One region of the Streptomyces sp. A2-16 genome, then DNA from elsewhere that is predicted to be linked to it. Evidence: riboswitches for the same ligand, from Rfam matches in the RefSeq annotation. Region 1 holds a riboswitch; each other region holds the start of a gene.
What was found. Region 1 has a riboswitch for cobalamin ahead of IOD14_RS00635 (HoxN/HupN/NixA family nickel/cobalt transporter). Riboswitches for the same ligand answer to the same signal wherever they lie in the genome.
Positions count from the first base shown of each region.

Region 2: linked by a shared signal. The riboswitch ahead of IOD14_RS32240 (cobalamin biosynthesis protein) and the one ahead of IOD14_RS00635 (HoxN/HupN/NixA family nickel/cobalt transporter) in region 1 are both predicted to bind cobalamin.
Region 3: linked by a shared signal. The riboswitch ahead of IOD14_RS35145 (prenyltransferase/squalene oxidase repeat-containing protein) and the one ahead of IOD14_RS00635 (HoxN/HupN/NixA family nickel/cobalt transporter) in region 1 are both predicted to bind cobalamin.

Region 1 is NZ_CP063808.1:135,175-138,424, forward strand. Features, by position in the region: gene IOD14_RS00620 (helix-turn-helix transcriptional regulator) at 1-877, shown strand, start outside; gene IOD14_RS00625 (DUF397 domain-containing protein) at 881-1,066, shown strand; gene IOD14_RS00630 (metalloregulator ArsR/SmtB family transcription factor) at 1,075-1,422, opposite strand; cobalamin riboswitch at 1,519-1,708, shown strand; gene IOD14_RS00635 (HoxN/HupN/NixA family nickel/cobalt transporter) at 1,735-2,832, shown strand; gene IOD14_RS00640 (nucleoside hydrolase) at 2,859-3,250, opposite strand, start outside.
Region 2 is NZ_CP063808.1:7,165,478-7,168,727, forward strand. Features, by position in the region: gene IOD14_RS32230 (inorganic phosphate transporter) at 1-665, shown strand, start outside; gene IOD14_RS32235 (hypothetical protein) at 691-912, shown strand; cobalamin riboswitch at 1,043-1,186, shown strand; gene IOD14_RS32240 (cobalamin biosynthesis protein) at 1,284-2,225, shown strand; gene IOD14_RS32245 (cobyric acid synthase) at 2,222-3,250, shown strand, end outside.
Region 3 is NZ_CP063808.1:7,831,238-7,834,487, forward strand. Features, by position in the region: gene IOD14_RS35140 (MBL fold metallo-hydrolase) at 79-1,104, shown strand; cobalamin riboswitch at 1,155-1,285, shown strand; gene IOD14_RS35145 (prenyltransferase/squalene oxidase repeat-containing protein) at 1,404-2,594, shown strand; gene IOD14_RS35150 (SCO2322 family protein) at 2,591-3,238, shown strand; gene IOD14_RS35155 (energy-coupling factor transporter transmembrane component T) at 3,228-3,250, shown strand, end outside.

The sequences.
Region 1 (3,250 bases):
CACAGGCCAGTTCACGCGCGGAACGCGCGTATCCACCGTCCTCGCGCGCAAGTTGGGCGGTGAACTGCTGAGGCTCCGGGACCGGGCCGGCCTGACCCAGCCGCAGGCTGCGGAGGCGCTGTCGGCGACGGCCGCCAAGGTGGCCAAGATGGAGCGCGGGTGGGTCCCGTTCCGCGATCCCGACATCAAGACCCTGTGCGAGCTGTACGGCGTGACCGACCCGAAGCCCCTGGAGCGGCTGTTGAGCCTCGCCAGGACCGACCGGGAGCGCCGCAAGGCCAAGGGGTGGTGGAACCAGTACCCCGAGTTGCGTTCTCTGGTGGAGTACGTGGCCCTGGAGGACATCGCGACCGGCGTCCGGACCTGGCAGGGGGCCTTCGTCCCGGGCCTGTTGCAGACGCCGGACTACGCCAGGGCGCTGGCGATCGGCAACGCCGACTGGGACGAGCCGGGGGAGATCGAGCGGTTCGTGGAGGCGAAGGTCGCCCGGCAGGGGCGGTTGACGGACAGCAGTCCGCTCGACCTGTGGGCCGTTGTCGGAGAGGGGGCGCTACGCCAACTGGTCGGCGGGCGTGAGGTCATGCGGAGCCAGCTGGCGCACCTGGTCGAGGCCTCTCGGCTGCCCAACGTCAAACTTCAGGTGGTTCCGTTCCTCGCGGGCTCCCACCCCGGCATGACCAGTGCCTTCAGCGTCGTCTCCTTCGCCGAACCCGGCGCGATGGACGTGGTCTACATGGACACGACCTCGTCTACGCTGTGGCTGGAGAGCGAGGCGGACGCCGCCCGTCACAACAACAAGTTCGAGCGGATCGCAAGGAACGGACTCGCCCTTCAGGATTCCGTCGAGCTGATCGAACGCATCCGCAAGGAGCTGTGAACCGTGCCGCACTTCGAGTTCGCCAAGTCCAGCCACAGCAGCGGCAACGGCGAGTGCGTCGAAGTCGCCCGCAATCGTCCCGGCACCGTCGCCGTCCGCGACTCCAAGGCCCCCCACGGCCCGATACTCCACGTCGTCCCCGACACCTGGACCACCTTCATACGGTCCCTGGACCGCACGCGCTCCTGACCGGATCCTCAGGGCACCTGCCCCAACAGCCCCCGTACCTCCTCGTCCACCACCCGGTACCGCACCACGCGGCCCTCCTTCTCGCCCGCCACGACCCCGGCGGCCCGCAGCAGCCGTAGCGCCTGCGACACGGCCGGGTCGTTCATGCCGGTCGCGATCGCGAGGTCGGAGACGGCCAGTGGGCCGGTCCGGTGCAGGGCGAGGAGGAGGGACAGGCGGTTCGGGTCGGCGAGGAGGGCGAAGCGGTCGGACCAGGTGCGGACGTGTCCCGGGTCGCCGATCGCGGCGATCGCGTCGCACACCCGGTGCCCGTCGATGGTGCGGCGGTCGGCTCGGTCGGCCGGGACGAGGTGCATGGGCTCATCCTCGCAGGCACGCGCGAGACGCGGCCGCCCTGTGTGATCTTCCATACCTGCGCAGGTGTGCAGCTATGCAGGAGACCCGGCCCCCGCCTACGGTGGGCGGGCCGTGGTGCTCGGGAAGCCGGTGACGACCCCTCAAGGGTCCAGTCCGGTGCGGCCCTCGCCACTGTGATCGGGAAGTGTCCGTGCCCTTGAAGCCACTGGTCGCACGACTGGGAAGGCAGGCGCGCACACGCACGACCCGTAAGCCAGGAGACCGGCCACGGCACGTCAGGAACTGATCCACGAGGTGCTGGAGCTGACCGTATGACCGAACCTGCCCTGGCCGACACCGCCGCCGACTCCTCCTTCCGCTGGCGGCGCGAGGACACCGTGAAGACGGTCGGTCTGATGGCCGCGATAGCCGCCCTGCACGTCCTCGCGTTCGGCATCCTCTTCCTTCTCGTCGTCCCGGGGCACTACGAGGTCGGAGACAAGGCCTTCGGCATCGGTCTCGGCATCACCGCCTACACCCTCGGCATGCGGCACGCCTTCGACGCCGACCACATCGCCGCGATCGACAACACCACCCGCAAGCTGATGGCCGACGGCAAGCGGCCGGTGTCGGTGGGGTTCTGGTTCGCGCTCGGCCACTCCAGCGTCGTCGTGCTGCTGGCCGCGCTCATCGCGGGCGGCACCCAGCTCGCCGGCAAGGTCATGAACGAGGGCTCCAGCACCCACCAGGTCCTGGGTTTCCTCGGTACGACGATCTCCGGCACGTTCCTCTACCTCATCGCCGCCCTCAACCTGGTCGCCCTGCTGGGCATCCTGAAGGTCTTCCGGGCCATGCGGGCGGGGTCGTACGACGAGAAGGAGCTGGAGCAGCACCTGGATTCCCGGGGCTTCATGAACCGGATCCTCGGGCGGCTCACCAGGTCCATCACCCGGCCGGGGCAGATGTACCCGCTGGGCTTCCTGTTCGGGCTCGGCTTCGACACGGCCACCGAGGTCACGCTCATGGTGATGGCCGGGTCGGGCGCGGCGGCCGGACTCCCCTGGTACGCGATCCTCTGCCTCCCCCTCCTCTTCGCCGCCGGCATGAGCCTGTTCGACACCCTCGACGGCACCTTCATGAACTTCGCCTACCAGTGGGCCTTCTCCAACCCGGTGCGCAAGGTCTTCTACAACCTCGCCATCACCGGGCTGTCCATCGCGGTCGCCTTCTTCATCGGCACGATCGAGCTCGTCGGAGTGCTGCACGACAAGTTCGACCTCACCGACGCCCTCACCACCTGGATCGCCGACATCGACCTCGACAACGTCGGCTACGTCATCGTCGGCCTGTTCGTGGTGGTGTGGGCGGCGGCGATCGCCTACTGGCGGCTCGCGAAGGTGGAGCAGCGGTGGGGCGTCAGCGGCTCCTGAGGGCCGTGACGTCGGGGAGCGGGTGACTAGACCCCCTCCACCGCCGTCAGCCACAGCTTCACGTACCGCTCCACGTCCACGTCCAGGCCCACGTCCACGAGGGTCACTTCGCGTCCGCCCTCGTGGATCTCGGACTCACCGGGACGGCGGCGGCGGTCGACGACGGTCTGGCCGCGGGTCGGGCCGGGGGTCAACGAGACCTCCACCGGGAGGAGTTCGGTGGTCAGGCCACCCGGGTCGACGACCGCGCACACCGCGCCCGCGTCGCCGAGACCGCCGGTGGGGGTGGGGTCGCCGGAGGTGGCCGGGTCGCGGTGGGCGAGGAGTTCGCCGGCCATGCGGAGGCTGGGTTCCGAACTCGCCCTCAGGCGCTGGACGTCGGCGGCCGGGACGACGACCCGCTCGAAGACGTCCAGGC
Region 2 (3,250 bases), 7.0 Mb from region 1:
CGCAGAAGACGATGGGCATCATCACCCTCGCCCTGGTCGCCGGCGGCGCCGTCGCCCCCGACTCCGACCCGCCCACCTGGGTCATCCTCTCCGCGGGTCTCGCCATCGCGCTCGGCACCTACCTCGGCGGCTGGCGCATCATCCGCACCATGGGCAAGGGCCTGACCGACCTCCAGCCGCAGCAGGGCTTCGCCGCCCAGACCAGCGCGGCCACCGTCATCCTGGCCTCCTCCCACCTCGGCTTCTCCCTCTCCACCACGCACTCCGTCTCCGGTTCGGTGATGGGCGCGGGCCTCGGCCGCAAGGGCGGCGTGGTCCGCTGGTCCACGGCCACCCGGATGTTCGTCGCCTGGGGCCTCACCCTCCCGGCGGCGGCCCTGGTGGGCGCCCTGGCCGAGTCGGTCACCGATCTCGGCAACTGGGGCACGGCGGTCGTGGCGGTCTTCCTCGTCGCCTCCAGCGCGGCGATCTGGAAGATCTCGCGGCGTGAGGTCGTGGACGCCTCCAACGTCAACGAGACCGACGAGCCGGCCGGTGTGGTGACGCAGGCGATCGCCGCCGTGACCCCGCCGCCCGCGGGCAACGTGACCGAGGGCCTCACCGCCACGATCCCGGCCCCGCCCGCCACCACGGAACCGGCTGCCCCGCCGGCCGCCGCCGTCTGAGCCCCCGTACCAAGGAAGCCTCACCATGCAGATCGACTGGCAAGCCCTCGGCTCCGTCTTCGGCGTCAGCCTCGTCGTCACCGTGGGCCTCGTGGCCCTGTTCACCCTCGGCATCATGGGTCTGTCCCGCCAGGAGCGGGCCACGGCCCAGGGCGGCTCGGCCGCCCTCGCGGTCACCGGCGCCTACGCCTGCTTCGCGGCCTGCGCGGCGGCGGTGGCGTACGGGATCTATCTGATCGTGGCCTGACGACAGTCCGTCACCCGACGGCCGGGCGGCCGCGGAACGCACAGTTCCGCGGCCGCCCGGCCGTCCTTGTGCGACCCGCGGTGTGGGCTTCTGCACACTCCCCCGCCGCAGGTCAACAGCGAGTTGACGGCTCTCGAAGGGCCGTGGTGGACTGCCGGAGCCATATACGGCGGCAGGAGAGGAAGCCGGTGCGAATCCGGCGCGGTCCCGCCACTGTCACCGGGGTAGACACCCCCGGGAGCCAGGAACTCTCGCCGCCGGACTCGTCGAACCAGGGCGTGGACACCCTGAGTGAGGACATGACGCGATGCTCGCCTGCCGATCCACCTGCGCCACCGGGCACTTGAACGACCCCGCGATCGGCTGAGCCGGTGCGTGCCGATCGCGTCCACGCGTACGGCGCCGCCGCCGGTCTGATCGGTGACCTTCTCCTCGGTGACCCACGTCGTGGGCACCCGGTCGCCGCGTTCGGACGGGCCGCGGGCGCCCTGGAACGGGTGTCGTGGCGGGACCACCGTGGGTGGGGCGCGCTGCACACCGCGGTGTGCGTGGGCGGTGCGGTGGGGCTCGGGGCGGCGGCGGAGCATGTCGTACGTCCCTCCCGAACCGCCTCCGTAGCGCTGACCGCGGCCGCCACCTGGGCCGTCGTGGGCGGGACCTCGCTCGTGCGGGAGGCCCGGGTCATCGAACGGGCGCTGGAGGCCGGGGACATCGACGCGGCCCGGGAGCGGCTGCCCCATCTGTGCGGACGGGATCCGCACGCCCTCGACGCCGACGGGATCGCCCGCGCCGTCGTGGAGTCGGTCGCCGAGAACACCTCGGACGCCGTCGTCGGGGCCCTCGTGTGGGGTGCCGTCGCCGGGGTGCCGGGGCTGCTCGGGTTCCGGGCCGTCAACACGCTCGACGCCATGGTGGGGCACAAGTCGCCCCGCCACCGGCGTTTCGGGTGGGCCTCCGCCCGGCTCGACGACCTCGCCGGCTGGCCGGGGGCGCGGCTCACCGCCGTGCTCGCCGCTCTGGCCGGTGACAGTCCCCGGGGTGCCGTGCGGTCCTGGCGGGAGGATGCGCCCAAGCATCCCAGTCCCAACGCCGGTCCCGTGGAAGCCTCGTTCGCGGGAGCGCTCGGGGTGCGGCTCGGGGGGACCCTCTCGTACGCGGGGCGCGTCGAGCACCGGCCGGTGCTCAACCCGCGAGGGCGTGCCGTCGCCACGTACGACATCGAGCGCGCCGTACGGCTGTCACGGCGCGTCGGGCTGCTCGCGCTCGGCGTCGGTGTCGCCGCGCGGGCCTTTGTGAAGGGGCGTACGGCATGAGGGGCGGGGGTCTTCTCGTCGCCGGTACCACCTCCGACGCCGGCAAGAGCGTCGTCACCGCCGGGATCTGCCGGTGGCTGGTGCGGCAGGGGGTCAAGGTCGCGCCGTTCAAGGCGCAGAACATGTCCCTCAATTCGTTCGTGACCCACGAGGGTGCCGAGATCGGGCGGGCGCAGGCCATGCAGGCGCAGGCCTGCCGCATCGAGCCGACCGCGCTGATGAATCCCGTGCTGCTCAAGCCCGGTGGCGAGCAGAGCAGTCAGGTCGTGCTGCTCGGGAAGCCCGTCGGTGAGCTGAGTGCGCGCGGGTACCACGGGGGGCGGCAGCAGAAGCTGCTGGGGACCGTGCTCGACTGTCTCGCCGAACTGCGGGGCACGTATGACGCGGTGATCTGTGAAGGGGCCGGGAGCCCGGCCGAGATCAACCTGCGGCGGACCGACATCGTCAACATGGGCATCGCCCGCAACGCCCGCATTCCGGTGCTGGTCGTCGGGGACATCGACCGGGGCGGGGTGTTCGCCTCGTTCTTCGGGACCGTCGCGCTGCTCGGCCCCGAGGACCAGGCGCTCGTCGCGGGGTTCCTCGTCAACAAGTTCCGGGGGGATGTCTCGCTGCTCGAACCCGGGCTCGACATGCTCCACGGGCTCACCGGGCGGTCCACGTACGGCGTGCTGCCCTTCCGGCACGGGCTCGGGATCGACGAGGAGGACGGGCTGCGGGTCTCCCTGCGGGGCACCGTCCGGGAGTCCGCCGTCGCCCCGCCGGTCGGGGAGGACGTGCTGCGGGTGGCCGTGTGCGCCGTCCCGCTGATGTCCAACTTCACCGACGTGGACGCCCTGGCCGCCGAACCGGGTGTCGTGGTGCGGTTCGTGGACCGGCCGGAGGAGCTGGCCGACGCCGACCTCGTCGTCGTTCCCGGGACCCGGGGGACGGTCAGGGCCCTCGAGTGGCTGCGCGAGCGGGGGCTCGCGGACGCGCTGGTCAGAAGGGCCGCGGAGGGGCGGCCGGTCCTCGGCGTCTGCGGC
Region 3 (3,250 bases), 7.7 Mb from region 1:
TGGTGACCTCGGGCTACCGTCGAAACTCGTTCTAGTTATAGTGGGCCGCAGTGGGCGGACGCGGTGATTGGGGAGCTCATGGCGCAGGTGCACGACCATGGCGGCGGCGTCCGGTCCGTCCAGGTGCCCATCCCCGACAACCCCCTCGGCCACACGCTCGTGTACGTCGTCGAGACCGACCGGGGACCGGTGCTGGTCGACACGGGCTGGGACGACCCGGCCTCCCGGGACACCCTCGCCGAGGGGCTGACCGCGTGCGGGACCGGCATCGGCGAGATCCACGGGGTCGTCATCACCCACCACCACCCCGACCACCACGGCCTCTCCGGGCAGGTGCGCGAGGCTTCCGGCGCCTGGATCGCGATGCACGCGGCGGACTCCGCGATCGTGCGGCGCACCCGCGAGACCCGGGCCGAGCGCTGGTTCACCTACATGACGGCCAAGCTGGAGGCCGCCGGCGCCCCCGAGGAGCACATAGCCCCCCTGCGCACCGCCCGCCGCCGCGAACTCCCGGGCTTCTCCCCCGCGTTGCCCGACCGCGAGATCGTCCCCGGTGAGCTCCTCGACCTCCCCGGCCGCAGACTCCGCGCGATCTGGACCCCCGGGCACACCCCGGGCCATGTCTGCCTGCACCTGGAGGAGGAGCACCCTGCCGGGCTCCCGGGCCACGGGCGGCTGTTCTCCGGGGACCACCTGCTGCCCGAGATCACCCCGCACATCGGCCTGTACGAGGACCCCGACGACACCACCGTCACCGACCCCCTCGGCGACTACCTCGACTCCCTGGAGCGCGTCGGGCGGCTCGCCCCCGCCGAGGTCCTCCCCGCCCACCAGCACGTCTTCACCGACGCGAGCGCCCGGGTGGGGGAACTGCTCGCCCATCACGAGGAACGCCTCACCGACCTGCGCTCCCTCCTCGCCGAGCCCCTCACCCCCTGGCAGCTCGCCGAGCGCATGGAGTGGAACCGGCCCTGGGACCAGATCCCCTACGGATCGCGGAACATCGCGGTCTCGGAGGCCGAGGCGCATCTGCGGCGACTGGTGAAGCTGGGGCGGGCGGAGGCGGTGACGGGGAGCGACCCGGTGACGTACGTGGCCGTCTGACGACCCCCGCCTCCCGGGGTTGCCCGGGCGGCCCTCAGCCGCTTCCCTACGGGCGAGTACAGTGGCCAGGTCGTCATCACACCCGTACAGGGGGAAGCCGGTGCAATTCCGGCGCTGACCCGCAACCGTGATCCGCCCTCGCCGGGCGGTGAGCCGGACCGCCCCGTACGGCTCGTGACCGGCTCGCGTGCATCGGCAACCGGCCGGTGCGCGGCACCGTCGAGGTATACGGAGCCGAGCCGCCCGGGGGTTCACCCGTGCTGCCCGGCTCCCCGCAGGGAGAAGGGCATCCGCCGATCATGAACGTCCGCCGCAGCGCCGCGGTCCTGGCCGCCACCGTCGTGATCGGCACGGCCACGCCCGCCGTCGCCGCCTCACCGTCCCCGTCGCCCTCCCTGCCCTCGGGGCTGTACGGCAGCGGCGACCCCACCTACGACGGGGTCTGGCGGCAGTCGTTCGCGCTCATCGCCCTGCACCGGGTGCACGTGGAGCCCGCGGCCGCGGCCGTCGACTGGCTGGCCGGGCAGCAGTGCGAGAGCGGCGCGTTCCCGGCGTTCCGCGCCGACCCGGCCAAGGCCTGCGACGCCAAGCTGATGGTCGACACCAACAGCACGGCCGCGGCCGCCCAGGCCCTGTCCGCGGTCGGCGGGCACGGCACCGCGGTCACGAAGGCGGTGAACTGGCTGAAGTCCGTCCAGAACAAGGACGGCGGCTGGGGCTTCGCCCCCGGCGGGGCCAGCGACGCCAACTCGACGTCCGTGGTCATCGGCGCGCTCGCCACCCAGGACGTCCCCGTCTCGAAGATCCGCGCCGGCGCCGAGTCGCCCTACGACGCCCTGCTGAAGCTGTCCCTGCCGTGCGCCGACGGGGGCGCCTTCGCCTATCAGCCGGACAAGAAGGGCAAGCTCAGCGCCAACGCGGACGCAACGGCGGCGGCCGTCGTCGCCGCGCGCGGAACGGGCCCGCTGACGGCGAAGGCCGGCACCACGAGGGAGAGCACCTGCACCGACGCACCGGACCTCACCCCGGAGAAGGCCGCGGCCAACGGAGCCTCCTTCCTCGCGGGCGCGGTCGCGAAGGACGGCTACCTGAAGTCCGTGCTCCCCGGTGCCGAGAACCAGCCCGACTACGGCAACACGGCGGACGCGGTCGTCGCGCTCGCCGTGCAGGACGGTCCCGGGGCCGCGCGCAAGCCCCTGGCGTGGCTGGAGCGGAACTCGGCGAAGTGGGCCCGGCAGAACGGCCCGGCGGCCTACGCCCAGCTGATCCTCGCCGCCGAGGCGGCCGGCGCCGACCCGGGCGACTTCGGCGGCACGGACCTGGTGAAGCGGCTGGCCGCCACGGGGCCGGCGCCGGCCACCACGTCCCGGGACGACGACTCCGGCACCGACTCCGGCACCTCCGTCTGGTGGATGGTCGGCGCGGGTCTCGCCGCCGGGGCGGGCATCGGCTTCCTCCTGAGCAGCCGCAACAAGAAGAAGCAGCCGTGACCCGCCGAGCGGTCGTCCTCTCCCTCCTGACGGGCCTGTTCCTCGCCACGACGAGCCCGGCGCAGGCCACCGGGTACCGCTACTGGTCCTTCTGGGAGCACACCGGCACGACCTGGACCTACGCCACCCAGGGCCCCTCGACCTCGGTCCCCTCCGACGGAGACGTCCAGGGTTTCCGCTTCGCGGTGAGCGAGGACTCGGCGGACGCGACGAAGCCCCGCGGGCCGGCGTCGTTCACGGGGATCTGCGCGGACACGCCCGCGCGGGACGGCCGCAAGCGAGTGGCCCTGGTCCTCGACTTCGGCACGGCCGCGGACGCCCCGTCCGGCGAGACACCCCCGGCGCGCCGCACGGAGTGCGCGTCCGTCCCCCGGGACGCGACCACGGCGGAGGCCCTGGCATCCGTCGCCGAACCCCTCCGGTACAACACGAACGCCCTGCTGTGCGCGATCTCGGGCTACCCGGCGGCGGGGTGCGGCGAGCCGGTGGCGGAGAAGGGGACCGGCGCGGGGAAGGAGGCGGGTCCGCAGAAGAGCGGATCGGACTCCGGGCCGTCCGTGGGCCTGTTCGCCGGGGCGGGGGCGGTCGTGATCCTGGGCGCGGCGGCGGTGTGGCAGACGAGGCGGCGCAGGAATGCCCCGTAGGTCCGTGCCGCC